DNA from 3 places in the Halomonas sp. ANAO-440 genome. Region 2 is predicted to be linked to each of the others. Evidence: predicted binding sites of a transcription regulator. Region 2 holds the regulator's gene; each other region holds the start of a gene.
What was found. Region 2 encodes sigma-54, which starts transcription at its own class of promoters, with help from an activator protein. Its sites were predicted from a motif close to TGGCACNNNNNTTGCTNT; they were not measured.

Region 1 (9,620 bases), on a different contig from region 2:
TCGGCAGGGTGCCCTTGAACTCTCGGTAGGAGAGATCGTCCGCCTTGTCGTCGCTCAGCTTGATCACGCTGGCGCCCTTGTTGCGGCGATACTCGTCGAGCTGCACGAACATCTCGGCGAGTGCCAGGGTCCCGATCACCAGCGGCAGGATCGGCACGCCCTCCATCAGCTCGGCGTAGCCGAAGGTCAAGCGCGCCGCCCCGGTTTCCGGGTCGAGTCCTACGGTGCCGAGAATGATCCCCATGCCGCCGGCCGCCAGTCCCTTGAGGAACGACCCCCCGGCCATGGCGGCAATGAAGACCAGCGCAAAGATCAGGATGGCGGCCAGCTCGTAGGGGCCGAACTTCAGCGCCACCGACGCGAACGGAATGGCCACCGCAATCAACAGCAGGGTGGCCAGCAGATCGCCGATTACCGAGGCCAGCAGGCCTACCTTGAGTGCCTTGCGCGGCTTGCCGTCGCGGGCCATGGGATAACCATCGAGGCAGGTGGCCGCCGATGAGGGCTCGCCGGGCGTATTGAGCAGGATGGCCGAGACGGCACTGCCGGCGGCGGTGCCCTTGGACAGGCCGATCAGGAAGGCGATGGCGGCATAGGCCGACATGTAGAAGGTCAGCGGAATGGCGATGGCGATGGCCACGGCCCGGTTGAGGCCGGGAATGACACCGACAATATAGCCGAGCAGCACGCCGCCAAGGATGATGGCGATGGATTCGTAGTGCAGGGCCGCCGCGAAGGAGGCGAGAATGGCGTCGAAACCGATCATGTCACACCACTCCAATGCGCATCAGATGGGCGGTCAGGCCATAGAGGCCGGCCGCCGGGATCGTGGCGGTGAGCACCACCACATACCAGCGTCGTTCACCGAGCAGCAGCAGCAGGCCGCCGATCAGCAGCGGTGCGACCCAGGTCAACGGGAAGCGATCGATCAGCACGATGAAGCCCAGCACATACAGGAACGGCCATACCTGATGCCAGAGGTGGCCGGCCGGCGGAATGGAGAAGAAGGGCTTTCCGGCGCGCTTGAGCGCTATGGCGCTGACCAGGGTCAGCAGGCCGGCGCAGCCGAGCATCAGCCAGGCGCCGAGGGTGGCCAGCGCCTTGGGCGGCATGCCGATGGCGAAGCCGCGGCCGCCGTAGGTGGGAATGACCCAGGCGAGGAGCAGCACCGCGATGGCGGCAACACCGATTCCAGACCAGAAATTCTTGCGTGGCATATCGGTCATGTGGTGTAGGTCTTGTGGTGTGGGTGACGGTTCGAGGCGGGCAGCAAATGTCTTGAACAGAAAGTTTGCTTGAATTCACTGCCTTCCACGTATTGTTTTGCTGACAAAATGGCTAGCCGACGACACTATCTGCTGCGGGGCACCCCCTCAAACACTGGCTGCGACGGAAATTAAACGTTAATGGGGCGGATGGTTCTTGACCATACAGCCACTATACAGCAGGGGTTGGGTGAAAATAGTGCATCAATGCGGTGCAGAAGGCGCTGATCATGGTCAATTGTGGTGCAAAAACATCCTTCTCCTTCCTGCCATATGGCTCGGGTAGCGTTTCTGGTGCAAGGAAGGGTATTCGCAAGAATCAAAAAAACATTTTAAAACATATGGATAAAAAAATTATGGGTTGTGATGGTGCAGTGTTGGCACGCTGCCTGCATTAGGTTGGCCAGCTCCCATGCCTGCGCATGGTGATCGTGGGCACCAAGCTCACAGCGTGCTACAACATGCGCTGGGTCGATGCCAGTGCCAGTGGACCATCAGCCAACGAATCGAGCCAAACTCGCTCAAATGGAGGACATTATGTCTGCCAAGACTCTCGCCCTGATCGAAGAAAACGACGTGAAGTGGGTTGACCTGCGCTTCACCGACACCAAAGGCAAGGAGCAGCACGTCACCATCCCCGCGCGTGACGTGGACGACGAATTTTTCGAGAACGGGCAGATGTTCGATGGCTCCTCCATCTCCGGCTGGAAGGGCATCAACGAGTCGGACATGATCCTGCGCCCGGAAGACGGTACCGCCTTCCTCGATCCGTTCACCGAAGACGCCACCATCGTGCTGCGCTGCGACATCATCGAGCCCGCCACCATGCAGGGCTACGAGCGCGACCCGCGCTCAATCGCCAAGCGGGCGGAAGCCTACCTGCAGTCCAGCGGCCTGGGCGACACCGCCTTCTTCGGCCCGGAGCCGGAATTCTTCATCTTCGATGAGGTGCACTGGAAGACCGATATCGAAGGGGCGATGTTCAAGATCTCCTCTGAAGAGGGCGCCTGGTCCACCGACCGTCAGGTCGAGGGTGGCAACCTGGCCCACCGTCCGCGGGTCAAGGGAGGCTACTTCCCGGTGCCGCCGGTGGACAGCTTCCACGATATTCGCGGCGCCATGTGCAACACCCTGGAGGCCATCGGCCAGACCGTCGAAGTGCATCACCACGAGGTGGCCAACGCCGGCCAGAACGAGATCGGCGTCAAGTTCAACACCCTGGTGAAGAAGGCCGACGAGCTTCAGGAGATGAAGTACGTCGTGCATAACGTGGCTCACGCCTATGGCAAGACTGCGACCTTCATGCCCAAGCCGCTGGTTGGTGACAACGGTTCAGGCATGCACGTGCATCAGTCCTTCTGGAAGGATGGCGTCAACCAGTTCGCCGGTGACCAGTACGCCGGACTGTCTGAAATGGCGCTTTACTACATCGGCGGTATCATCAAGCACGCCCGTGCCCTGAACGCCTTCACCAATGCCTCGACCAACTCCTACAAGCGTCTGGTTCCTGGCTTCGAGGCGCCGGTCATGCTGGCCTACAGTGCTCGCAACCGCTCCGCTTCCATTCGCATTCCTTACACCGCCAGCCCCAAGGGCAAGCGCGTCGAGTGCCGTTTCCCGGATCCGACCGCCAACCCTTACCTGTGCTTCGCGGCGATGCTGATGGCGGGTATCGACGGTATCAAGAACAAGATCCACCCCGGCGATGCCATGGACAAGAACCTGTACGACCTGCCGCCGGAAGAGGGCAAGAAGGTTCCGACCGTGGCCAGTAGCCTGGATCAGGCCCTGGAGGCGCTGGATGCCGATCGTGCCTTCCTCACCGAGGGTGGCGTCTTCACGGATGACATGATCGATGCCTATATCGAGCTCAAGATGGAAGACGTGGAGCGTATCCGCATGAGTACGCATCCGGTCGAATTCGACATGTACTACAGCTGCTGAGGCATGCTGCGCGCCCGGTCCGGCAAGGCGGATCGGGCGCTCGGACGCTTCGGTGTCTGACAATCAAAGGGGCTCCGTTCATCTAGGCGGAGCCCCTTTTTGTCGTACACTGGACTCCATGGCTTGATACGACAGGCAGCCGACCGTGACGTCCAACCGATACGGGGCGCTGACGAAGGAGACCGATCCTCATGAAGAAGGCGCTTTTGGTAATCATTGGGCTGCTGGTCGCCTCCTCTGCCCTGGCGACAACTATCTATCGCACCGTCGACTCCCAGGGCAACGTGATCTTCACCGACAGTCCGGGCGGAGGTGGCGAGCCGGTGGAGCTCGCGCCGCTCACGGTGGTGCCCTCCCGGGAGCTACCCGGAAGTGCAGAGCCGCCGCGGGTGGAGGGCGTTGCGCCGCGTGCCAGCGCATCCCCGGGCCAGCCCTTCATGCCCTACGATGTCTTTCGTATCGCTTCGCCAGCGAATGGCGCTGAGCTGGCCGCCAGCCATGCAGGCAACGTGCAGGTGGAGCTTACCATCGAGCCTGAGCTGCGGCCCGACCATCAGGCCCGGTTGCTGGTGAACGGCAGGGTGAGCCAGACCGCGATGCACACCGCTGTCTTCATGCTCACCGATCTCGATCGTGGCCAGTACGTGATCCAGGCTGAGCTGCTGGATGGGGTCGGTGAGATTCGCCATCGCACCCAGCCGGTGACGCTCCATGTTCGGCGATCTCCTGCCGGTTGAGGCGGGCTCGGTTCCCCGGTTCGCCCTCCTTTCACCCACCCGTGCCCCAAGGGTGAGCGATTCCCCGCCCCACGCTGGTGGACACTTCTTTATTGCACCATGATAGTGCAGGTCATGGCCGCCACGATGCCCTGAAACGGCGCCAAGCCGTGGGTTTCAAGATTGGCGCGGTTCTTGCTTTAGCTAGGAGTGGCTAGGGTAGTTACAGGAATCCTGGCTTGCACAGGGGTTTCGCCGGCTGCGCGAAACGGGTGCGTGTTCACACCAAGAGAAGACCAATGCATCGACGTCTGATGGAACACCTCACCACTGCGGTGCTGCTACTGGATGGCAGCCTGCGCCTGAGCTGGATGAACCCCGCCGCTGAAGCACTGCTGGCGGTAAGTCTTGGGCGCGTGAAGGGGATGCGGCTGTCGACGCTGGTCACCGAGGACGATGGCATGAGCGCGGTGCTGGCCAAGTCACGCGATGATGGCCATCCCTTCACTCAGCGGGAGGTGAGGCTGGCGCTTGTAACCGGTGCGGTGATCACCATCGACTATACCGTGACGCCGCTTTCGGACGAGGAGCTTCTGGTCGAGATGGAGCCACGCGACCGTCTGCTGCGTATCTCCCGGGAGGAGGCGCTGCTCAACCGGCAGGAGGCGATCAAGGTGCTCTCCCGTGGCCTGGCCCATGAGGTAAAGAACCCGCTGGGGGGGATCCGCGGCGCCGCGCAGCTGCTGGAGCGTGACCTCGATGATCCCGCGCTTGCCGAATTCACCCGTATCATTGTCGAGGAGGTGGACCGCCTGCGGGATCTGGTGGACTGCATGCTGGGCCCGAACCAACTGGTGCGCCATGAGCCGCTCAACATCCATAAAGTGCTCGAGCGGGTGCGTACTCTACTGATGGCCGAGACTCCGATTGTTCAGGTGGAGCGTGACTACGACCCCAGTCTGCCCGACTTCCCGGGTGACGAGGCGCAGATGATCCAGGCCGTGCTGAACGTGGCACGTAACGCCGTGGAAGCCATGGCAGAGGCCGGCACGGAACAGCCGCACCTGCTGATGAGAACCCGGGCACGGCGTCAGTTCACGCTGGGTGCGGAGAGACATCGCCTGGTCTGCGAGGTGGCGCTGATCGACAACGGCCCTGGCGTTCCCGAGAGCCTGCAGGAGACGCTCTTCTACCCCATGGTGTCGGGCCGTGCCGAAGGCAGCGGACTGGGGCTGTCCATCGCGCAGGGCATCCTGCATCAACATCAGGGCTTGATCGAATGCGAATCCAGCCCTGGTCATACCGAATTTCGCTTGCTTATACCCCTGGAGAGGCGCCATGACTGATGTCGCACGTGTCGCTGTCGTCGATGATGATCGTGCCATTCGCTGGGTGCTGGAGCGCGCCCTGGCCCAGCCCGACCTCGATGTCGAATGCATCGAGCGGGCCGACCTGGCGCTCAGCCGGCTGCTGGACGACCCGCCGGATGTACTGGTTACCGATATTCGCATGCCGGGCATCGACGGCCTGGACCTGATGTCACGGGTGCGGGATGTGCATCCCGACCTGCCGGTCATCGTGATGACCGCACACTCCGACCTGGATAGTGCGGTTGCCTCTTATCAGGGCGGTGCCTTCGAGTACCTGCCCAAGCCCTTCGACGTCGACGAGGCGTTGGCGCTGGTGCGTCGTGCCGTCGCCCATGCCCGGGAGCGCAAGCGGCCGGTCAGCGTGCCCGAGGGGCTGGATGCCGAGATCATCGGCGAGGCCCCGGCGATGCAGGAGGTGTTTCGCGCCATCGGCCGGCTGTCGCACTCCCACATCACGGTGCTGATCAACGGTGAGTCGGGTACCGGCAAGGAGCGCGTGGCCCGCGCCCTGCATCAGCACAGCCCGCGGGCGGGTAGGCCGTTCATCGCGCTGAACATGGCGGCGATACCACGTGACCTGATCGAGTCGGAGCTGTTCGGCCATGAGAAGGGGGCCTTTACCGGTGCCACTGCCCAGCGCCAGGGGCGCTTCGAGCAGGCCGATGGCGGTACGCTGTTTCTCGACGAGATCGGTGACATGCCTGCCGAGACCCAGACCCGGCTGCTGCGGGTACTGGCCGACGGCGAATTCTACCGGGTCGGCGGTCACACGCCGGTGAAGGTGGACGTGCGCATCATTGCCGCGACCCATCAGAACCTCGAGACCCTGGTCGAGGACGGACGCTTTCGTGAGGATCTCTTCCATCGCCTCAACGTGATCCGCGTGCATCTGCCGAAGCTGGCCGAGCGGCGCGAGGATATCCCGCGGCTGGCGCGGCACTTCCTGGCCGAGGCGTCCAAGGAGCTGTCGACCGACGTCAAGGTGCTCACCAAGGATGCCGAGACCCACCTGACCCGGCTACCATGGCCCGGCAACGTGCGCCAGCTGGAGAATACCTGCCGCTGGCTGACGGTGATGGCATCCGGACGCGAGGTCCTGATCGAGGACCTGCCGCCGGAGCTGCGTGAGCCGGAGGCAGCGGAAAGGGGCAATGGCGATTGGCGCGCGGCCTTTCGCGACTGGGCCGACCGGGCGCTGGCCGCCGGGCACACCCATCTGCTGGAAGAAGCGGTTCCCGACTTCGAGAAGATCCTGATCGAGACTGCGCTGAAACATACCGGTGGGCGCAAGGGCGAGGCCGCCGAGCTGCTCGGCTGGGGGCGCAACACACTGACCCGCAAGCTCAAGACACTGCTGCCGGCATTGGCCGACGGGGAGTGAGAAGGCGGTACCGGGGCGTGGCCTTTACCGCCACTGTGGTGCCAGAATGGGGGCTTCAAGGAGAGATAGCCCATGACGCAGATGCACTGGCAGCGCTTGCTCGACCCCTCGCGACTCTACGGCGGCCGCGCCGGCCGTGATGAGATCGGTCGCAGCCCCTTCCACAAGGATCATGACCGGATCGTCTTTTCCGGCTCCTTTCGCCGCCTGGGGCGCAAGACCCAGGTGCATCCCCTCACCGACAACGACCATATCCACACCCGGCTGACCCATTCCCTGGAGGTGGGCTGCGTGGGGCGCTCGCTGGGCATGATCGTCGGCGAGCTGCTGCGCGAGCGGTTGCCGGAGTGGATCACTCCAGCCGACATGGGTGTCATCGTCCAGGCGGCTTGCCTGGGGCACGATATCGGCAACCCGCCCTTCGGCCACGCCGGTGAATATGCCATTCGCGACTGGTTCAAGTGCGCCGAGGCCGACGGCAGCGGGCTGCTCAAGGGACTGTCGGAGCGCGAACGCGCTGACCTGCTCACCTACGAGGGCAACGCCCAGGGGTTCCGGGTGGTCACCCAGATCGAGTACAACCAGTTCCGTGGCGGCATGCGGCTGACCACGGCGACGCTGGGGACACTCTTGAAGTACCCCTGGACGGTGGAGCACGGCGGCAGTGCCGGGAAGTTCGGCTGCTATCAGAGCGAGAAGGCGCTGCTGGCCGAGGTGGCCGACCGCCTGGGGCTGGTGCCCCGGGGCGAGGGGCGCTGGTGTCGTCACCCGCTGGCCTGGCTGGTCGAGGCGGCCGACGACATCTGCTACGCCCTGCTCGACCTGGAGGACGGCCTGGAAATGGGCATCCTGCGCTTCGACGAGGTGGCCGACGTGCTGCTGCAGATCGCCGGCGACGCCCCGCCGGACTATGCCGCCATGGAGCGCAGCGGTGTCTCCCAGCGTCGGCGTATCGCCGCCCTGCGCGGTGCGGCCATGGAGCGGGCGGTCAACGATGTGGGGGCGGTCTTCGTCGACCATGAGACGGCGCTGCTCAACGGTACCCTGACCAGCGACCTGCTGGAGCTCTGCCATCCCGACCTGGGCTGGGGGGTGGCGGCGGCCAAGCAGCTGGCGCGTGAGCGCATCTTCCAGAACGAACGCAAGGCCAAGCTGGAGATCGGCGCCTACACCACGCTTGGCATCCTGCTGGAGGCCTTTATCGGTGCGGCCCACGAGCTGCACCACACCGGTGAGTCGAGCTTCAAGCACCAGCGGGTGCTGGCGCTGGTCGGCGAGAACACGCCGCGCCCCTCTTGGACGCTGTATGACAGCTATCGACGCATGCTCGACTTCATCGGCGGGATGACCGACCACTATGCGGTGGACCTGGCCCAGGAGATGGGCGGTCGGCTGCGAGGGGACTGAACGCTGTGAAGGCCGGCCAGGACCGCGGCCGCTTGGCCAATGGCCAAGCATCGCCGGCTTCGATTGAGCCGCCCCTCAGATGGAGGGGGCGTTCAGCGGCGTATTCTTCTCCAGTTCGGCGGCGCGCTCGATGAGCGCCGCGATCACCTTGTCGTGCATGTCGTCATCGATTGGCCCCAGCTGCTTCTCTTCCAGTTGCTGGGCAAGTGACTCGCCGCTGACTACCATCAGGCCTTCCGGCGTGCCGGCGCAGATGATGTCCCAGCCGGGCAGGGTCAGCACCCCCATGATGGGCACCGGTGCGCCGCAGCGGTTCTCCAGCCACTCGCCCAGCCAGCGGGTGGTGGCCAGCGTCTTCGCCAGGGGGCGCTGCTCGCTCCAGCCGGGAAAGCGAAGGCGCTTCGGCTCCACGGTCACCACATTGATCTCTCGACCGTCAGCCGTGAAAGGACGGGTACGAGCGCGGGTCTCGACCACGAAGACCCCGTGGGGGGTGACAGCCACGTGGTCGATGGTATCGGTGTCGGTGGGCACATCGTGAAAGACGTAGTAGGGGTGCGCTTCGGGGTGAATCATGCGCTCCAGCTCCTGGCCCACGGCGAGTTCACAGGCCAGGCCCAGCTTGATGCGACGGATCAGCTGGAAGTCGCGGATCAGCAGGAAGCAGTAGATCAGCACCAGCACGGTGCTGAGTGCGCCGTAGAAGGCCCATTCCAGCCAGTTCTGCCGGCTGGCAAAGAGCATGCGGCCCATGCCGTAGACGAGTGGCGCCAGTGACACGATCGGCCCCAGGGCGCCATCCAGGAACAGGGCGGCGAAGGCACGGTCGAGCCTGTCGCGGAGGGCCTGACCGGGTTCCCGCAGGGGGCGAGCGTTGAACGGCGAGCGCACCCGTGCATCGTGCAGGTTGCGCAGCGCGATCACGATCACTGCCATTGCCCCGAGGGGAAACAGGAAGATCAGGGGGAGCAGGTATTCCAGCCAGGCCATCGGGGGTTCTTCCTTGCCTGTTATAGTCACGTAAGCATGACATTCTAGACAACCTTCCACCAGAAGAGCCATGTTGATTGCATCAAGGCGGTGGAAAGACGCCGGAGAGACGATGAGCGATGTGCCAATGGCGGTGGAGGCTTCCGGACGCCTTGCGGACTTCCTGACCCGCCATCCGAGGCTGGCGGTGTTGACCGGGGCCGGGGTGAGTACCGAAAGCGGCATCCCCGACTATCGCGATGCCAGCGGTGCCTGGAAGTGTTCACCGCCGATGCAGCACCAGCAGTTCATGAGCAGCCATGCAGCACGGCAGCGCTACTGGGCGCGGGCGCTGGTCGGCTTTCGTACCCTGCACCGGGCTCGCCCGGGTGTCGCCCATACGGCGCTGGCCCAGCTCGAAGCCGAGGGGTTGGTGGCGGGGGTTATCACTCAGAACGTGGATGGGCTGCACCAGAAGGCTGGCTCGCGACGGGTCATCGACCTGCATGGCCGTGCCGAGCAGGTCCGTTGCATGCAGTGCGGGGCGCTACGCATGCGCCATGACCTG
Region 2 (9,620 bases):
GGACGTCGCCCCGATGGGAGATATACCCGACCTGGCGCTGCCACGGGCGCTTAGCTGGCTGGTCGGCACGCTGCTGCTGCTGGCACTCAGTTCCCGCATACTGGTCTGGGGCGCCAGTGAACTGGCCCAGGGCATGGGCGTCAGTGAGCTGATCATCGGCCTGACCGTCGTGGCCATCGGCACAAGCTTGCCGGAGCTGGCCGCCTGCGTGGCCAGCGCCCTCAAGGGGCACCATGAACTGGCGATCGGCAATGTCATCGGCTCGAACCTGTTCAACCTGCTGGCAGTGCTGCCCATTCCTGCCCTGCTCGCACCTGGGCCGATCGATGCGGCAGCGGCAAGCCGCGACTATCCGATCATGCTGCTGCTGACCCTGGCCATGTCCATGCTGCTTCTGTGGCAGCGCCAAGGCCGCATCGAGCGTCTGCCTGCCAGCCTGCTGCTGGGGTGCTATCTCGCCTATCTGGGCTGGCTGGGGCTTGTCGGCAACGGCGCTCCTTGAGTGAAACGCCACAACGGGCAACAATCATCATCATGACCATAGACGCTGCTTCTCCACATCAAGCCGATCCCGCCGACGTATCGCCATTGCGCGATAGCGCCCGTCGCACGCTTCAAATCGAACACCAGGCCATCGGCGCCCTTGCCGATCGACTGGATAGCCATTTCGATCATGCCTGTGAGCTCATGCTTGCCTGCCAGGGTCGGGTGGTCGTCACCGGCATGGGAAAATCGGGCCATATTGCCGGCAAGATCGCCGCGACCCTGGCCAGCACCGGGACTCCGGCCTTCTTCGTCCACCCCGGCGAGGCCAGCCATGGCGACCTCGGCATGATCACTCCGGGCGATGTGGTGCTGGCCCTTTCCAACTCCGGTGAAACCGGAGAAGTCACGGCGATTCTGCCACTACTCAAGCGTATGGGCACGCCGCTGGTCAGCATGACGGGGAACCCCGAGTCGACGCTGGCCCGCCATGCCGACGCTCACCTGAGTGCCGCCGTCGCCCGTGAGGCCTGTCCCCTGGACCTGGCCCCCACCGCCTCTACCACAGCGGCGCTAGCCCTGGGAGATGCCCTGGCCGTCGCCCTGCTGGAAGCCCGCGGCTTCACCGCTGAGGACTTCGCCCGCTCACACCCGGGAGGCAGCCTGGGAAAGCGGCTCCTGCTACGGGTCGCCGATCTCATGCATCAGGGTACGCGACTGCCGAGCGTCCCGATGGGCAGCCCGCTGCGGGACGCACTATTGGAGATGTCCCGACAGGGGCTCGGCTTCACCTGTGTGGTGGACGTGCAGAATCGACTGATTGGTGTCTATACCGATGGCGACTTGCGCCGCACCCTGGACCAGCATACCGACCTCAGCCAACTGAGTGTCGATGACGTCATGACTCGCCCCGGCAAGCGCATCGCCCCCGACCTGCTGGCCGCCGAGGCGGTGCGCGTCATGGAGGACAATCGGATCACGGCCCTGGCCGTGGTCGACGAAGAAGGACATCCGGTCGGTGCCCTGCACATGCACGACCTGCTGCGCAGCGGCGTGATCTGACGACCCATTTAACCCCTGACCTTTTGAACCCCTGACCTTTTGAACCCCTGACCTTTTGAACCACTGACCTTTTGAACCACAAGGAGAGCCCATGGCTCTGGCAACTCCGATCAACGACCCCCGGCTCCTCGACCGTCTACGCCAGATCCGTCTACTGGCCCTCGATGTCGATGGGGTACTGACCGACGGACGACTCTACTTCCAGGCCGACGGCGTTGAGATCAAGGCATTCCATACCCAGGACGGGCTGGGCATCAAGCTGCTGCGGCGCGCCGGCATCCAGGTTGCCCTGCTGACGGGTCGAGAATCCTCCATGGTCAGTCATCGCGCTGCCGCGCTGGGCATCGACCACGTCTTCCAGAGCTGTGAGGACAAGCTGGCCACCTTGCGCGAACTCTGCCGACGCAAGAACCTCTCTCTGGAGCAGGTCGCCTATTGCGGCGACGATCTTCCCGACCTGGCCGCCATCCAGCGGGCCGGCATTGGGATCACCGTCCCTGGAGCCCCTCCCTACATTCACGCCCTGGCCGACTGGGTCACTTTACGCAGCGGTGGCCACGGGGCCGTTCGCGAGATCTGCGATACCCTGCTCGAAGCCCAGGGACACCGAGACGCCCTGGTCGACACCTATCTTCACGTCCAGCACTGACCCCATGCTGCCCAAGCGCCTGCCCCGCCCCTCGTTTCGACTATGGCTCCTGCTGATCCTGATTGGCCTGGGAGCACTGCTGGCGTGGCTAGCGCCCTGGCAGACTCCCGCTCCCGGCCCGGTGCCCACCGACGAGGCCGGCGAACCTGACTACTACCTCGAAGAAGCCAGGCTGACGCGATTCGACGCCCAGGGCCGTGCCCACCAGCGCCTGGACAGCCCGCGCCTGGTGCATACTCCTCACGATGATGTCACCCGAGCGGTAACCCCGGTGGCCCACTTGATCGATCGAGAGGGTAGGCGCTGGATTGCCAACGGCGACGAAGGGCGACTTGGCCCCGGGGGCAATCCACTGACACTGACCGGCAACGCCCGACTGTTCGCCCCCGAGGAACGCTGGCAGCTCGACACAGAAATATTGCACTTCGACGCCAATGTCGGGCACGCCTGGAGCGACACCCCGGCACTGCTCCAGCAGCCCCCCCAACACATGCGCGGCGACCGCTTCGATGCCTGGATCCATGACAACCGGTCACGTTTGACCGACAATGTTCGCGGCCACCACCCCCCGGAGCGCGCCCAGCAGGGCCAGGCCGAAGCCATCGAACCAGAGGATGTCACGCCATGAAGCAATTCAAGTTCCCAACCGCCCGCATGCTAATCGCCCTGGCGCTGGTTGGCATGGCGTGGGGAAGCGGCCCGGTCCTGGCCCAGCAGCGAGACGCCGACCAACCTATCGAAGTCGAGGCCGACCAGCTCGATCTCGACGACACCGCCGGCACCGCCGTCTATACCGGTGACGTGGACATTCGCCAGGGGACCATGCAACTGACCGGCAACCGGGTCGAGATCCGCCGCAACCAGGCTGGCGAACTGACTCGCGCCATCGCCACCGGCGAGCGCGCCTATATCGAGCAGCAGCCCGACCCGGACGAACCCGTGGTGCGTGGCTGGGGGCGAACCATCATCTATCATGTCGCCGAGCGCCGCGTCGAACTGATCGACAGGGCCGAGCTGCATCAGCGGGGCGATACCTTCGATGGCGGCTATCTGGAGTACTTCCTCGATCGCCGCGTGGTTCAGGCTCGTGCCGAGAGCGAAGGTGTCGAAGGGCGCCAGCGGATTCGCATGACCCTGCAACCGGAGCGCTGACGTGGTAATGAAGACCCTGAGAGCCACTCACCTGGCCAAGAGCTACAAGCGTCGCCGTGTGGTACACGACATCAGCCTCTCCATCGAGCAGGGCAGCATCGTCGGCCTTCTCGGCCCCAACGGTGCCGGCAAGACCACTTCGTTCTACATGATCGTTGGCCTGGTCCGCGCCGACGCCGGTGAAGTGCATATCGACGACCTGGACCTGAGCGGGTCGGCCATGCATGAGCGAGCCCGCGCCGGCATTGGCTACCTTCCCCAGGAAGCCTCGATCTTTCGCAAGCTCTCGGTGGCGGATAACATCATGGCCATTCTCGAGACGCGCAAGGACCTGGACCGACGAGGCCGTCATGCGCGCTTGGAAGAGCTGCTGGAAGACTTTCATGTTACCCATATCCGCAACAATCTCGGCATGAGCCTGTCTGGCGGCGAACGGCGACGGGTGGAGATCGCCAGGGCGCTGGCCACCGAGCCGGCCTTCATCCTGCTCGATGAGCCTTTCGCTGGCGTGGATCCTATTTCCGTTGGTGAAATCAAAGGCATCATCCGTCAGCTCAAGGCGCGTGATATCGGCGTCCTGATCACCGACCACAACGTGCGCGAGACATTGGATATCTGCAATACCGCCTACATCGTCGGAGACGGGCAGATCATTGCGGAAGGTGATGCCAATGCCATTCTCGCCAACCGCAGGGTGCGTGAGGTCTATCTCGGCGAGGACTTCCGTCTCTAAACCTGGCGACTCGAATCAACACAACTGCCTGCTGTCAATATAAACATGCATATTCGGCACGGAAATTGCGGATGGCATGCTTATTGCACTCAAACCACTTGCAAGTCGAACCATTGGGGGCTAGGGTGGTTTTTTTCGGCAGATGAGCCCCCTATTCTCATGGCCATGAAAGCATCCTTGCAACTCCGTGTCGGCACTCAGCTGACCATGACGCCCCAACTGCAGCAGGCGATTGCGCTGCTGCAGCTCTCGACGCTCGATCTGCGTCAGGAGATCCAGCAGGCGCTGGAAACCAACCCCATGCTGGAACTCGACGACGGCTTCGGCGAACAGACCGCCGAAGCGGTCCAAGACGACGATTGGGCCAGCGAAATTCCCTCTGAACTTTCCACCGACAGCGACTGGTCTGACACCTACCCCGACCATGGCGCCAGCTCGGGCAGCGGCGAAGGACCTGATTTTGAACGCCAGGCCGCCGGGCAGAGCCTGGCCAGCCACCTGATCTGGCAGCTCGCGATGACCGATCTCAGCGAGCGCCAGCGCCAGATCGCCGAGAGCCTGATCGATGCCGTGGACGGCACCGGCTACCTGGCGCAGCCGCTGGAAGAGATTCGCGACGGGCTTCGCCAGCAGGGCCTCGAGGGCCTGCCAACCCGGGAGGTCGAGCAGGTGCTGCTGCGTCTGCAGCAATTCGAACCTACCGGTGTCTTTGCCCGGGACCTGCGTGAATGCCTGATGCTGCAGCTCGCGGCACTACCCGACGACACCCCGCTGCTCCCCCAGGCCAGGCGCCTCGTCCGCCAGTTCCTCGAAGCCCTGGCCAGCGACGATCGCCGACTGCTCAAGCGCCGCCTGGGGCTGGACGATGAGGCCCTGGAGGAGGTGATCGGTCTGATTCGCTCGCTGGACCCGCGCCCGGGCAGCGAGTTCGCCGAGGTGAGTGGCAATTACATCACCCCCGACCTGCTCGCTCGCCATGACGAGCGCGGCTGGCGTGTCGAGCTCAACGCCGACGCCCTGCCAAGACTGCGCATCCAGCCCGATTACGTGGCCCTGGTAAGGCGCGCCGACAAGAGCCAGGACAACCAGTTTCTCAAGGATCACCTTCAGGAGGCGCGCTGGCTGATGAAGAGCCTGGCCAGCCGGAACGACACCCTGCTGCGGGTCGGCCGCGAGATCATGGCCCGCCAGCTCGACTTTCTCGAGCAGGGGGAGGAGGCCATGCGGCCACTGATACTGGCTGATATTGCCCAGGCCGTGGATATGCATGAGTCGACCATCTCTCGCGTAACGACCCAGAAATTCATCCACACGCCGCGCGGCGTGTTCGAACTCAAGTTCTTCTTCTCCAGCCATGTCGGCGGCGGAGAAGGCGAAGGCGACGCCTATTCCAGCACCGCGATCCGTGCCCGGATCCGCAAGCTGGTACAGGACGAGCCGCCCCGCAAGCCGCTGTCGGACAGTCGCCTGGTCGATCTGCTGGCCGAGGACGGCATCCGCGTTGCGCGGCGAACCGTCGCCAAGTACCGGGAAGCGTTGGGCATACCCTCCTCAAGCGAGCGCAAGCGATTTCGCTGACCCCAGCCCGCTCTCTTGACCCTTCGCAGGAAACCGGAAAGGGAGGGGTTTGCAGGGCCTCAAAAAGGGTTACAATCGAGGCACCACCCGAAGGACGAAGGAGCCTGTCATGCAAGTCAATATTACCGGCCACCATGTGGAACTGACCGATGCCCTGCGTGACTACGTCAGCGAAAAACTGACCCGCGTGCAGCGCCACTACGACAACATCACCAACGTCCAGGTCACGCTTTCGGTAGAGAAGGAGCGTCAACTGGCCGCCTGCACCCTGCATGCTGCCGGCGCCGACCTTCATGCCGAGGCCACCGATCCCGACATGTACGCCGCTATTGACGCACTGACCGACAAGCTCGACCGTCAACTGGTCAAACACAAGGAAAAAGCCCAGGCCCGCGCCCAGGGCGCCGGCATTCGCTGATTGCCATGACACTGGAAACCATTCTGCCGCCGGAGCGCGCCTTGTTCGGCGTCCCCGGTGGCAGCAAGAAACGGGTGCTGGAATTCTTCAGCACCTTCATCGCACAGAACACGCCGAGCCTCGACAGCCAGGAAGTCTTTGCCCGCCTGATCGGCAGAGAACGCCTCGGTAGCACGGGCATCGGCAATGGGGTGGCCATTCCTCACGCCAGGAGCCCCCACTGTCACAGTCCGGTCGCGGCCTTCCTCCAGCTGGCGGAGCCTATCGATTTCGACGCCATCGACGGAGAGCCGGTCGACCTGGTCTTCGTACTGCTGGTCCCGGAAGAGGCGGACGATACACATCTGGCGCTACTCAGCCAGGTGGCCAGCATCATGAACGATGTCGACACTCGAGTGGCACTGCGCAAGAGCAACAGCCAACGTGAGCTCCACGAGCGGCTCATTGAAGCCATTCGACGACAGACGCCGACGCCGCTCTGACCTTCCCGGGCCGCCCGGCCAGCCAACCAGGAGACCCGCATGCAGCTCGTGATCATCAGTGGCCGTTCCGGCTCCGGCAAGTCGATCGCACTGCAGGCGCTCGAAGACCTGGGCTACTACGCCATCGACAACTTTCCAGCGATGCTGCTGGGATCGCTGGTGGAAGAACTGCCCAGCGGACCGTCCGGACAATCCTCCATTGCTGTCAGCATCGACTCACGCAACCTCCCCCATGCCCTGGAGCGCTTCCCCCGTCTGCTCGAGGAGCTGCGCGCCCGCAAGATCGATTGCCAGGTAATATACCTCACCACAGATGCAAGAATTCTGATCGAGCGATACTCGGCCACACGGCGACGCCATCCGATGACGCGTGGCAGCGACATGACGCTGGGAGAGGCAATCGAGTCGGAAGACGCCACCCTGAGCGACATTCGCAATCTGGCCGACTTGATCATCGACACTTCCCGGCTTTCGGTCCATGACCTGCGAGGCCGCATCACCGACCAGGTTGCCAGCCATCGGCCCGATCAGTTGACGCTTACCGTCGAGTCCTTCGGCTTCAAGGGAGGGGTGCCCCTTGATGCGGATATCGTCTTTGATGCCCGCTGCCTGCCAAACCCCTACTGGGACCCGCGGCTGCGTTCCGCCACCGGCCGCGAGCCCAGCATCGTTGAGTTCCTGGAGCAGTATCCGCTGGTGGGGGAGATGCTTGACGACATCATCGGCTGGATCGAGCGCTGGCTCCCCGCCTATCGCAGCAGCCACAGAAGCTATCTCACCGTCGCCATCGGCTGCACCGGTGGACAGCATCGCTCGGTATACCTTGCCGAACGGCTGGCACACCACCTGGCCCAGCTGCAGCCTGACGTTCGCCTGCGCCACCGGGAGCTCGGCATACACACGCCGGTCTCCCCCTCACCACAGGACGCTCCGGGAAAGCCTGAACGCAAGGAGTCGTAAGCGTGGCCAGCCGCAAGCTAACACTGACCAACAAGCGTGGCCTGCACGCCAGAGCGGCCACCAAGCTGGTGCAGTGCTGCCAACCCTACCAGGCACGCGTCACTGTCAGCCGTGGCGGCCAGGATGCCGACGCCTGCAATATCATGTCACTGCTGATGCTCGGCGCCCCGTGCGGCACCGAGCTGACGGTGAGCGCCGAGGGAGAGGACGCCGAACAGGTCCTCGATGCGTTGGAGACCCTGTTCGATGCCCGCTTCGAAGAGGATGCCTAAGCACCCCTCCCCCTGGACGTGACACAGCGCCCCTGATGGCCCGCCTCAGCCTCCAGCGATGGTCATCTCATCGATCAGCCAGCTGCCGGAATGGATACTGCCACGGGTGTCGATATCGCTGCCGGCCGCGGCCAGCCCCTTGAACATCGCTTCCATATTCGAAGCGATGGTGAACTCCTCCACCGGGTGCTGGATTTCCCCGTTCTCCACCCAGAAGCCGGCAGCGCCCCGGGAATAATCGCCGGTGACGCCATTGACCCCCTGCCCCATCAGCTCGGTGACGAGCACCCCGCGGCCCATGCGCGCCAGCAGTTCGTCGCGGGTTGCCAGCGGAGCGTCGATACGCAGGTTCCGCGCACCGCCGGCGTTGCCGGTGGTTTGCATGCCGAGACGCCGGGCGCTGTAGGCGGACAGCATGTAGCTGGCCAGTTGCCCATTCTCGATGAAAACGTTGTCACGGGTCTGGACCCCGTCATTGTCGAAGGGGGAGCTGGCCATGCCGCCCCTCTCCATGGGCCGCTCATAGAGGGAGAACCAGGCCGGGAAGAGCCCGTCGCCCAAGCGGTCGCAGAGAAAGGAGGCCTGCCGGTACAGCGAGCCCCCGGCGATCGCACTCATGAGATGGCCAATCAGGCCACTGGCCACCGTGGCATCGAACAGCACCGGCAGGCGCCCGGTATCAGGCCGCCGGGAGCCCATGCGGCGCAGTGTCTTCTCCGCCGCCGAACGTCCGACAGCCTCGGGTGCCAGCAGATCCCGCGGATCGCGGGCACTGGTATAGTCGTAGTCGCGCTGCATGCCCCCTTCATCCTCGGCGATCAGCATGCAGGAGAGCGAGTGGCGGCTGCCGCACTGGCTGCCCAGGAAGCCGTGGCTGTTGGCATAGACCCGCACCCCTTCCCCACTGGAGAGCGAGGCCCCTTCGGACTGGCGTATCCCCGGCTGGCTCCTGCCGGCAGCCTCGCAGGCCAAGGCCAGGTCGATGGCCTGCTCGGTGGTCAACGCCCATGGGTGGTGCACGTCCAGATCGGGGAGCTCCGTCGCCATCAGCGCGGCATCCGCCAGCCCCGCCGCGGGATCCTCGCCGGTGTAACGGGCGATGGCCACGGCCTTTTCCACGACCGCGCGTATCGACTCATCGCTGGCATCCGTCGAGGAGGCACTGCCCTTGCGTCCCCCCTGATAGACGGTCACCGCGATGCCCTGGTCGCGGGACAGCTCGACGGTTTCCACTTCGCCCTCACGCACGCTGATGCCGATTCCCTGGTCGACGCTGGCACCCACTTCGCAGGCGTCGGCGCCCAGGCGTCGTGCCAGTGCCAGTGCCTGCTCGGCACGGGACGTCAGCAGCGGCTGTTGAGCGGCGGCATCGAAAGCCTGTGTCATCTGTCTCTCCCTCATTCACCGGCCCGGCCGGCATTCGAACGTGTCAGTATCCCGCCATGCGCTGGCGGGCTGGTATACTGTGTCGCATTGATCCCACCGGGGCGATCAAGCTCACGATACTGTTGACCCTTCACACTAGTTGGTAACGGCATGTCCCAGGAAGTCCCTTCACAGCCAGACGAGCGGCCCAGCAAGTCACAGCTCAAGCGCGAGATGCACAAGCTGCAGGCGCTGGGCGAACAGATCATCGCCATGACGCCAGCGGAGCGGTCACGGTTCCCGCTCTCCGACGACCTGCTGGCGGCGGTGGAGGAGACCTCGCGCATCCGCTCCCATGAAGGGCGTCGCCGCCATATGCAGTACGTCGGCAAGCTCATGCGCGGCGAGGACCTCGACGCCATCCAGGCGGTGTTCGATTCCATCGAGCAGGAGTCCCGCCATCGCG
Region 3 (9,620 bases), on a different contig from region 2:
TTGACCATTTGGTCAAGCCACTTTGCCCCATGCCTATCGCTAGGCTAGACGACTCCTGTGTAAACTGCGGCTTCAGCGCCATTCGACTGCCAGCAGCCATGAACGACTCGCAAGACAACCGGCTTACCTGTCGGAGGACATGATGACCGACTTCACCCCACTGCAGGCCCTGGGGCCCATCGCCCCCTTCGGCTCGGATGCCGGAGAGCCGCTGGCCGACTACCTCGACTATTATGGGCTGTCACCCTTGCTGACCGAGCACGTGGGTCTCTATGTCGGGTATCTGGAGACGGAGCGCTATCAGCTCTGGACCCAGGTCTGGAGCCCTCGCCAGGCGATAGGCACCGCCTTCGTGGTTCACGGTTACTTCGATCATCTGGGCCTGTATCGCCACCTGCTGGAGCGCCTGCTGGAGCGCGGCTGGCGCGTGGTGCTCTGGGACCTGCCGGGCCACGGCCTCTCCAGTGGGCGACGCGCCTGCATCGACGATTTCGACCACTATGGGGAGTGCCTGCGCGCCCTGCAGGATCAATTGAGCGACCGTGGCCTTGCACCAAAACCGTGGCTTGGGGTGGGCCAGAGCACCGGCGCGGCAATCCTCGCCACCGATGCCCTCAGCCGACCCGATGATGGGCACTGGTCCGGCTTGGTTCTGCTGGCGCCACTGGTACGCCCTTCGGGCTGGTCCCAGTCGAGCTGGCTGCATCTGCTGGTCGGCCCCTTCGTGCGCACACTGCCCCGGCGGTTCCGGGAAAACTCCACCGATAGCGAGTTCGCCGCCTTCCTGCGTGAGCAGGACCCACTGCAGCCCGAGCACCTGTCGATGATCTGGGTCAGCGCCATGCGTCGCTGGATGCCGCAGATGCTGGCGCTTCCCCCCAGCCAGCTACCAACCCTGATCCTGCAGGGAGAGCAGGACCTGACCGTGGATTGGGAGTGGAATCTTTCGGTGCTGGAGCGCAAGTTTCCCAATGCGCAAATTCATCGCCACCCGGAAGCGCGTCATCATCTGGTCAATGAAGCGGAGGCCATCCGCCATACGCTGTTCGCGGCCCTGGACGACTTCATCGTCGATCTCGAGCTTCCCTCCCAGATTGCCGACGAGCCTTTGCCCCGATGACGAAATTCAGTCCGATACTGAAATACACCACGCTGCTAGTGACGGCCCTGTTACTGGCGGGCTGCGCCACCCAGCCTCCCGAGCCCGACCCGATTCGCCGAGCCCTGCAGAACCTGAGCGACCGTGCCGCCGTTCGCCTGATGAACGTGGCCGAAATACAGCCCCCCCAGGAGCAGGTGCTGCTGCTCGATACGCCTTCGGTGGATACCAGTCTGAGCATCGCCTCCGAACGCTTTCTGGAAAATCTCACCCGGGCCATGCTGCGGATTTCGGATGGCCCGCAGGTGCTGGACTGGCGCCCCGCCATGGCCGGCGATAGCGGCGATCATCAGTGGCGCCTGGAGAGCCGGCTGGAAGCCACTGCGCCGCGCCTGCAGCTCTCCGACCGCGAACTGCTGCCCTACCGTCTTACCCTGTCGCTCTATCGCCCCGATGCCGACAGCGCGCTGTGGGAGACCGAGATCGAGGGCGCCTTCGATGCCACGGCGCTATAGGCCTCAGCGCAGTAGCGTGTAAACAGCCTCTTAGCCCTGGCGCTGACGATCCAGTTGCCGATAACCGATCGCCTCCATCAGCTCGCCGCGCTCCGGCTGCGGTTTGCCGGTAAGGTCGGCCAGGGTCAGCGCCACCCGCAGCACTCGATGATAGGCCCGAGCGGAGAGCCGCAGCCGCTCGAGCACCCCGGCCAGCCAGGCACGATCCGCCGTCGACAGGGCGCAGGCCGCCTCCAGCTCCCGGCTCCCCAGATAGGCATTGAGCGCCCCCCGGGCATACTGGCGCTCGCGGGCCGCCATGACTCGCTCACGCACCTCCGCCGAGCTTTCCCCCGTCTCGCGGGAGGTCAGCTGTTCCGGCGGCAGCGCCGGCACCTCCACCTGCAGGTCGATTCGATCCAGCAGCGGCCCCGAGAGTCGCGACTGGTAGCGCTGGATCTGAGCGGCGGTACACTGGCAGGCCTGGCGGGGGTCCCCCAGGTGGCCGCAGGGGCAAGGGTTCATGGCGGCGACAAGCTGAAATCTAGCGGGAAAGCGTCTTTCGTGGTTGGCCCGGGCGATATGGATCTGTCCAGACTCCATGGGCTCGCGCATCACCTCGAGGACATGGCGGCTGAACTCGGGCAGCTCATCGAGAAACAACACCCCCTGGTGGGCCAGGGATATTTCACCGGGACGCGGCCAGGAGCCGCCGCCCACCAGGGCCACGGCGCTGGCGGTATGGTGGGGCGCACGAAAGGGGCGACGCCCCCACTGCTCCGACAGCGGCAGGCCACAGACCGACCGGACGGCGGCCACTTCCAGGGCCTCCTCCTCGGTCAATGGCGGCAGGATGCCCGGCAGGCGGCTCGCCAACATGGTCTTGCCGGTGCCTGGCGGGCCCGAGAAAAGCAGGTTGTGGCCTCCCGCGGCGGCGATCTCCAGCGCCCGGCGCGCCTGGTGCTGGCCCCTCACCTCGGCTAGATCCCCCTCGATGACCGATGACCCCGGCGGCGCTTCCAATTGGTGCGCCACAATGGGTGTCTGTCCCAGCAGGTGGGCGACCACCTCCAGCAGGTGGTCGGCGGGGAGCACCTGAAGGTCCCCGGCCAGGGCGGCCTCATCGGCACACTCCCGCGGCACGATCAGCTTCCGCCCCGCCCTGCGCGCAGCCAGGGCCAGCGGCAGCACGCCGCTGATCGGGCGCAGCCGACCGTCCAGCGCCAGTTCACCGACACTTTCGATGCCATCGAGGGCATCGCCGGGCAGTTGGCCGGAGGCCATCAGGATGCCCAGAGCGATGGGCAGGTCGAAGCGCCCGCCGACCTTGGGCAGGTCGGCGGGCGCCAGGTTGAGCACGATACGACGAGTATTGGGGAAGTCGAAGCCGGCGTTGGTGAGGGCGCTGCGCACCCGTTCGCGACTCTCCTTGACCGCAGTCTCCGGCAGGCCGACCAGGGTCATGCCCGGCAGGCCGTTGGCCAGATGTACCTCGACGAGAACCTCGGGGGCCTCCAGCCCCAGTCCGGCCCGGGTGGCAACGATTGCCAGCATCATGCGGTCCCTCGCAGTCAGTGTGCTTGATCGCTATAGATTAGCACTGCTGCATAAAGACCGCCGAGCGGCCCGTCAACGCCCCGCTTCGCCGCCGCCAGCGTCTTCCTCGGGATGGCCGTCGTCGACTTTCGGTGCCTTGCCGGCTGCTGTTGCCTCGCCTGATGAGGTCACCTCGTCTTGGCGAGATGCCAGCGCCGCCTCGAGTGCGCTTACCTGTTGCTCCAGCGCTTCCACGCGAATGCGGGTGCGCTGCATGACGTCCATGAGGATGTCGAAGTCCTCTCGGGACACCAGATCCAGGCGATCGAAGGCACCGCGCACGACCTGCTGCACCCCCTTGTGGATCTCCTCCGGTGCCTGTGAGGCACCCTGCAGTCGCTCGCCCAGCTGCTGGGCCAGCCGGCTGATGGGATCTTGACTCGCCATGGTTCTCTCTCCAACGCATTGAGTTTGTCTACAGGATACGCAACGGCCTTGACTCGCGCATTCTCCTTTGCCGCCCCATTGCGAAGCACCTGCACCATTGCCGGGCATCATTGTGGTGCAGGGCGCTTCGCATAGGCCGTCAGCGGCGAGGAATGCAACGGGAAAACATATTGTAACAATATGAAATTAATCAACTTTATAACAAACCGGCACGCATATCGCTTGGCAAGCGTAACTCATCCGACGGCAGAGCGCCGTCGTGCCATCCAAGCCGGGAGATTCGAGATGAAGCTCATTACCGCCATCATCAAGCCATTCAAACTGGACGACGTCCGCGAGGCGCTGGCCGACAACGGCGTCCAGGGCATCACCGTGACCGAAGTGAAGGGGTTTGGTCGCCAGAAGGGGCATACCGAGCTCTACCGCGGTGCCGAGTACGTGGTCGACTTCCTGCCCAAGGTAAAGGTCGAGGTCGCCGTGGATGATGCGCGCCTGGAAGGCGTACTGGAGGCCATCTGCAACGCTGCCAACAGCGGCAAGATCGGCGACGGCAAGGTCTTTGTCACGCCGCTGGAGGATGTCATCCGCATCCGTACCGGCGAACGTGGCGCCGACGCCGTCTGATAACGACACCGCTTGCAATGACAAGCTGTTTTCAAGGGCTCTGGAGAGATTCCAATGACTGAACTGGCAGAGTTGAGTTACGCGCTCGACACCTTCTACTTCCTGATCTGTGGCGTGCTCGTGATGTGGATGGCTGCGGGCTTCTCGATGCTCGAGGCCGGCCTGGTGCGCTCCAAGAACACCGCCGAGATCCTGACCAAGAACATCGCGCTGTTCGCCATCGCCTGCACCATGTACCTGCTGGTGGGCTATAGCATCATGTACTCGGGGAATGAAGGCGGCATCCTGCCCAACCTCGGCTTCCTGATCGGCGGCGAGAACAGCGTGGCGGCCGTCACCGCCGGTGGCGACGATGCACCCTACTATTCGATGCGCGCCGACTTCTTCTTCCAGGTGGTGTTCGTGGCAACCGCCATGTCCATCGTCTCCGGCGCCGTCGCCGAACGCATGAAGCTGTGGGCCTTCCTCGCCTTCGCCGTGGTGATGACCGGCGTCATCTACCCGGTATCGGGCTACTGGACCTGGGGCGAAGGCTGGCTGGACGCCATGGGCTTCTCCGACTTCGCCGGCTCCGGCATCGTGCATCTGGCCGGTGCCGCCGCAGCCCTGGCCGGGGTGCTGGTTCTCGGTCCTCGCAAGGGCAAGTACGGCAAGGACGGCAGCATCCACGCCATCCCCGGTGCCAACCTTCCGCTGGCCACACTGGGTACCTTCATCCTGTGGATGGGCTGGTTCGGCTTCAACGGCGGCTCGGAGCTGAAGCTCTCGGACGTGGTCTCTGCCAACAACGTGGCCCAGGTTCTGGTCAACACCAATGCCGCCGCTGCCGGTGGGGTGATCACTGCCCTGATCCTCGCCAAGGTGTGGTTCCGCAAGGCCGACCTGACCATGGCCCTCAACGGCGCGCTGGCCGGCCTGGTGGCCATCACTGCCGAGCCACTGGAGCCGACGGCGCTGGGCGCCACCCTGATCGGTGCCGTGGGCGGCGCCATCGTCGTGGCCGCCATCGTCGGCCTCGACAAGCTGAAGATCGATGACCCTGTCGGTGCCATCTCGGTTCACGGTGTCGTCGGAATCTGGGGCCTGCTGGCCGTACCGCTCACCAACGGCGACGCGAGCTTCGGCCCGCAGATCATCGGCGGCCTGTCCATCTTCCTCTGGGTCTTCCTTGCCAGCCTGGCTGTCTGGCTGATACTCAAGGCCGTCATGGGCATTCGGGTCAGCGAGGAAGAAGAGTACGAGGGCGTCGACATTGCCGAGTGCGGCATGGAGGCCTACCCCGAGTTCAGCGTCGCCAACAAGTAACGACGCAGACCCCGTGAGCTGGCGTGCTCCACCTGGCCCCCTTCCGAGGGGGCTTTTTTATTCCCGCTCGTCGCGGTGTATGCTTGAACCCAACGAAACCCCACACTGCGAGGGGCTGCACCCAGCGAGCCCTCCCTGAATTACGAGGAAAAGACCATGAAACTGGTGACCGCCATCATCAAGCCATTCAAGCTCGACGACGTTCGCGAATCGCTCTCCGAAATCGGCGTTCAGGGCATCACCGTGACCGAGGTGAAGGGCTTCGGCCGCCAGAAAGGTCACACCGAGCTCTACCGGGGCGCCGAGTACGTGGTCGACTTCCTGCCCAAGGTGAAGGTCGAGATCGCCGTGGATGACGAGATGTCCGAGAAGGTCATCGATGCCATCACCCAGGTCGCCAATACGGGGAAGATCGGCGACGGCAAGATCTTCATCACGCCGCTGGAACAGGTGATTCGCATCCGCACCGGCGAAACCGGCAAGGATGCCGTGTAGTAAGAGAAAATAGGCGGCGCCAACCAAAAAGGATCTTCACACTTTGGCGTGAAATGGCAAGGGAAGTCATGGCCGCGCTGTAGGAGTATCTTCAGATCACGACTGGAGGCCGAAGGACTCCCGGCGGCGTTACCGATGGTCGCGGTTATTGCCAGCGCGGCAGCCTCCGCCGGGCGCCTATCGGCGCCAGTCGCGATGGGAACCAGCGCTCCAACAAGGAGCGCCTGCGTCGCTGTCGTCGAGCCCCCTTCCGCAATGCAGCCTATGCAGAGCAAGTTCACGCCAAAAATGCGATGAACGAGAAAAAACCACCTGTCAGCACAGGTGGTTTTTCCGTCAGTGGCGGGATTTACTTCTCGACGAAGGCCCGCTCGATCACGTAATCGCCGGGCTCGCCCATGCGTGGCGAGATATTGAACCCCAGGTCGTCGAGCAGGGCGCTGGTCTCGTCTAGCATCGCCGGGCTGCCGCAGATCATGGCGCGATCCTGCTTGGGGTCCATCTGGGGCAGGCCGGTATCCTCGGCCAGCTTGCCGCTGCGGATATGGTCGGTCAGTCGCCCCATGGTGTGGAACTCCTCACGGGTCACAGTGGGGTAGTAGACCAGCTTCTCGCTGATCTCGTCGCCCAGGTACTCGTGGGCCGGCAGCTCATTCTGGATGAAGTCGGCATAGGCGAGCTCGCTCACGCTGCGCACGCCGTGAACCAGCACGATCTTCTCGTAGCGCTCGTAGGCCTCGGGATCCTGGATCAGGCTCATGAACGGCGCCAGGCCGGTGCCGGTGGAGAGCAGGTAGAGGTTGCGGCCCGGCAGCAGGTCGTCAGTCACCAGGGTACCGGTCGGCTTGCGGCTGACCATGATCTGGTCGCCCACCTTGAGGTGCTGCAGCCGCGATGTCAGCGGACCATCGGGGACCTTGATGCTGAAGAACTCCAGGTGATCCTCATAGTTCGGGCTGGCAATGGAATAGGCTCTCATCAGCGGCTTGCCGTTCACTTCCAGGCCAATCATGACGAACTGACCGTTCTTGAAGCGCAGGCTGCGCTCGCGGGTGGTGCGGAAACTGAATAGCGTATCATTCCAGTGGTGGACGCTAAGAACCTCTTCCAGGGCAAACTTGCTCACGACCGGCTCCTTGATATTCCATTGACGCATAACAGCGCCACTTCAACTTTGATACTAATTCTAAGCGCTGGCAGCATATCTGTTAAATGGGTAGTTTGGATAAAGCATATCTATAATGTGAATATACCACTGCCCGGAGAGATGCCATGCGCTACACCCTGCGCCAACTGGAAGTGTTCGTCGCCGTCGCCCAGCACGAGAGCGTCTCCCACGCAGCCAGGGTACTGTCGCTATCTCAGTCGGCGGCCAGCACGGCGCTCTCGGAGCTGGAGCGGCAGTTCGATTGCCAGCTGCTCGACCGTATCGGCAAGCGCCTGAAGCTCAATGCCCTGGGCTTCCAGCTGCTGCCCAAGGCCGTGGCCTTGCTCGACCGGGCCGAGGAAATCGAGGAACTGCTGCGCGGCCAGCGCGGCGTCGGCTCGCTGGACGTGGGGGCAACGCTGACGATCGGCAACTACCTGGCCACGCTGCTGATCAGCGATTTCATGCAGCGCCATCCCGACAGCCGGGTACGGCTGCAGGTGCGCAATACCAGTGCCATTATCGAGCGGATCGTGCATCACGAACTTGATCTGGGTCTGATCGAGGGCGATTGCCAGCATGAGGACGTGGTAATGCAGCCCTGGGTGGAGGACGAGCTGGCCGTCTTCTGCTCACCGCGTCATCCGCTGGCCAATGTCGGCGAGGTGGACATGGAAAAGCTGCTGCGCGCCGACTGGATCATGCGCGAGCAGGGCTCCGGCACGCGGCTGACGCTGGAACATGCCACCCGCCATCGGCGCGGCCGCTTCAACATCCTGCTGGAGCTGGAGCATACCGAGGGGATCAAGCGAGCGGTGGAGTCGGGTCTGGGTATCGGCTGTGTATCGAAGCTGGCCCTGCGCGATGCCTTTCGCCGCGGCAGCCTGGTGCCGATCCCCACGCCGGAGCTGGACCTGAGCCGCCAGTTCGCCTTCATCTGGCACCGCCACAAGTACCTCGCCACCGGCATGCGCGAATTCCTGCGGCTGTGCCGACAGATGACCGAAGGGATTCAGCGCAGCGACGAAATTGACCTGCCGCCGGTGCCCTGACCCCTCCCGCCAGGCACGCCGTCACTGGCGCAGCTTGAAGCCTCCGATCACGCCGGCAAGCCGGTCCGCCTCGTCGCTCAGCCGCTCGGCGGCGGTGGTCGACTCCTCGACCATGGCGGCATTCTGCTGGGTCATGCGGTCCAGGTCCGCCACGGCCACGCTGACCTGGCTGATGCCGTCGCTCTGCTCACTGGCCGCCACGCTGATCTCGCCCAGCATGCTGGCCACACGGTTTACGCTGGCGACCAGTTCGCCCATGGTGGCCCCCGCCTGTCCGACCAGCTCCGTACCGGCGGCCACCCGCTGGCCGGAGGCCTGGATCAGCCCCCTGATGTCCCGCGACGCCTCGGCGCTGCGGGTCGCCAGCTGGCGTACCTCGCCGGCCACCACGGCAAAGCCGCGGCCATGCTCACCGGCTCGTGCCGCCTCGACGGAAGCGTTGAGCGCCAGCAGGTTGGTCTGGAAGGCGATGCCATCGATGACCTTGACGATATCGCCGATCTGCCGCGACGCGTCGCTGATCTCATCCATGGTGCTGACCACCTGGCTCACCGCCTCGCCCGACTGCTGCGCTACCTGAGCGGCCGACTTCGACAGGGCGTTGGCTTCCCGTGACGAGGCAGAGGTATGTTCGACGGTACTCGAGATCTCCTCCATGGAAGCGGAGGTCTGCTGGAGGCTGGCGGCCGCCTGCTCGGTGCGCCGCGAAAGGTCCTCCCCACCCATGGCGATCTCGTTGGCCGCAAGGCGAACCGACTCGCTGCTGTCACGCACATCGATCAGCACATCATGCACCTTGTCGACGAAGGCATTGAACTGCGCTGCCAGCTCGGCACCTTCGTCACGTCCCTTAACGGGCAGCCGCTGGGTGAGGTCGCCATTGCCGGTGGCGATCCCGCGCATGCGATCGGCGAGCAGGCGCAGCGGCCGCGAGACCCGACCGCCGACTATCCACAGCGCCGCCATGCCCAGGGCCGCCAGCAACAGACCCACCAGGCTCATGCCCAGGGTGTCGGTACGCCGTTGATCGTCGAGCAGATTCTGCAGGGCCGTCAGGTCACCCATCACTGCCTGCTCCGGCAGTCGGACCATCAGCACCCAGGGTGTCTCGCTCGCGCCGATGGTAAAGGGCTGATAGCGCTCGATCATGCCATTGCGAAACACGCTGGCCGTGACTTCCTCATCGCGGGCCTGGTTCACCGAGGCCAGGATGTCCGCTCCCAGTGCATCGCTGGCCGGCATACCCAGTCGCTCGGCATCGGCGGTATAGGCGGCCAGACCGCCCTGGCCGGCGATCAGCGCCAGCTCGCCGGCACCGTCATAGAGAGACTGGTTGGCCTCAAGCAACAGCGCCTGGATGAAGTCGAGCGCCAGATCGACCCCGGCAACGCCGCGAAACTCACCGTCGACCAGAATCGGCA

Region 1: a site for sigma-54 is predicted at 4,110-4,127, ahead of glnL (nitrogen regulation protein NR(II)). Genes of this name have one in related genera too.
Region 3: a site for sigma-54 is predicted at 3,784-3,801, ahead of KZO25_RS19450 (P-II family nitrogen regulator). Genes of this name have one in related genera too.

The regions. Positions count from the first base shown of each region.
Region 1 covers NZ_JAHXBV010000028.1:18,679-28,298, forward strand. Annotated here, with positions in the region: gene KZO25_RS16545 (tripartite tricarboxylate transporter permease) at 1-766, opposite strand, end outside; gene KZO25_RS16550 (hypothetical protein) at 768-1,226, opposite strand; gene glnA (glutamate--ammonia ligase) at 1,803-3,209, shown strand; gene KZO25_RS16560 (DUF4124 domain-containing protein) at 3,401-3,946, shown strand; gene glnL (nitrogen regulation protein NR(II)) at 4,198-5,271, shown strand; gene ntrC (nitrogen regulation protein NR(I)) at 5,264-6,676, shown strand; gene KZO25_RS16575 (deoxyguanosinetriphosphate triphosphohydrolase) at 6,749-8,083, shown strand; gene KZO25_RS16580 (nuclease-related domain-containing protein) at 8,159-9,073, opposite strand; gene KZO25_RS16585 (NAD-dependent protein deacetylase) at 9,186-9,620, shown strand, end outside.
Region 2 covers NZ_JAHXBV010000002.1:183,984-193,603, reverse strand. Annotated here, with positions in the region: gene KZO25_RS01900 (calcium/sodium antiporter) at 1-502, shown strand, start outside; gene KZO25_RS01895 (KpsF/GutQ family sugar-phosphate isomerase) at 535-1,545, shown strand; gene KZO25_RS01890 (KdsC family phosphatase) at 1,637-2,194, shown strand; gene lptC (LPS export ABC transporter periplasmic protein LptC) at 2,199-2,822, shown strand; gene lptA (lipopolysaccharide transport periplasmic protein LptA) at 2,819-3,346, shown strand; gene lptB (LPS export ABC transporter ATP-binding protein) at 3,354-4,079, shown strand; gene KZO25_RS01870 (RNA polymerase factor sigma-54) at 4,239-5,657, shown strand; gene hpf (ribosome hibernation-promoting factor, HPF/YfiA family) at 5,767-6,075, shown strand; gene ptsN (PTS IIA-like nitrogen regulatory protein PtsN) at 6,081-6,557, shown strand; gene rapZ (RNase adapter RapZ) at 6,597-7,517, shown strand; gene KZO25_RS01850 (HPr family phosphocarrier protein) at 7,520-7,789, shown strand; gene pmbA (metalloprotease PmbA) at 7,835-9,175, opposite strand; gene yjgA (ribosome biogenesis factor YjgA) at 9,326-9,620, shown strand, end outside.
Region 3 covers NZ_JAHXBV010000046.1:83,758-93,377, reverse strand. Annotated here, with positions in the region: gene KZO25_RS19470 (alpha/beta hydrolase) at 143-1,120, shown strand; gene KZO25_RS19465 (hypothetical protein) at 1,117-1,614, shown strand; gene KZO25_RS19460 (YifB family Mg chelatase-like AAA ATPase) at 1,645-3,150, opposite strand; gene KZO25_RS19455 (accessory factor UbiK family protein) at 3,223-3,576, opposite strand; gene KZO25_RS19450 (P-II family nitrogen regulator) at 3,862-4,200, shown strand; gene KZO25_RS19445 (ammonium transporter) at 4,255-5,505, shown strand; gene glnK (P-II family nitrogen regulator) at 5,662-6,000, shown strand; gene KZO25_RS19435 (ferredoxin--NADP reductase) at 6,350-7,126, opposite strand; gene KZO25_RS19430 (LysR family transcriptional regulator) at 7,273-8,199, shown strand; gene KZO25_RS19425 (methyl-accepting chemotaxis protein) at 8,221-9,620, opposite strand, start outside.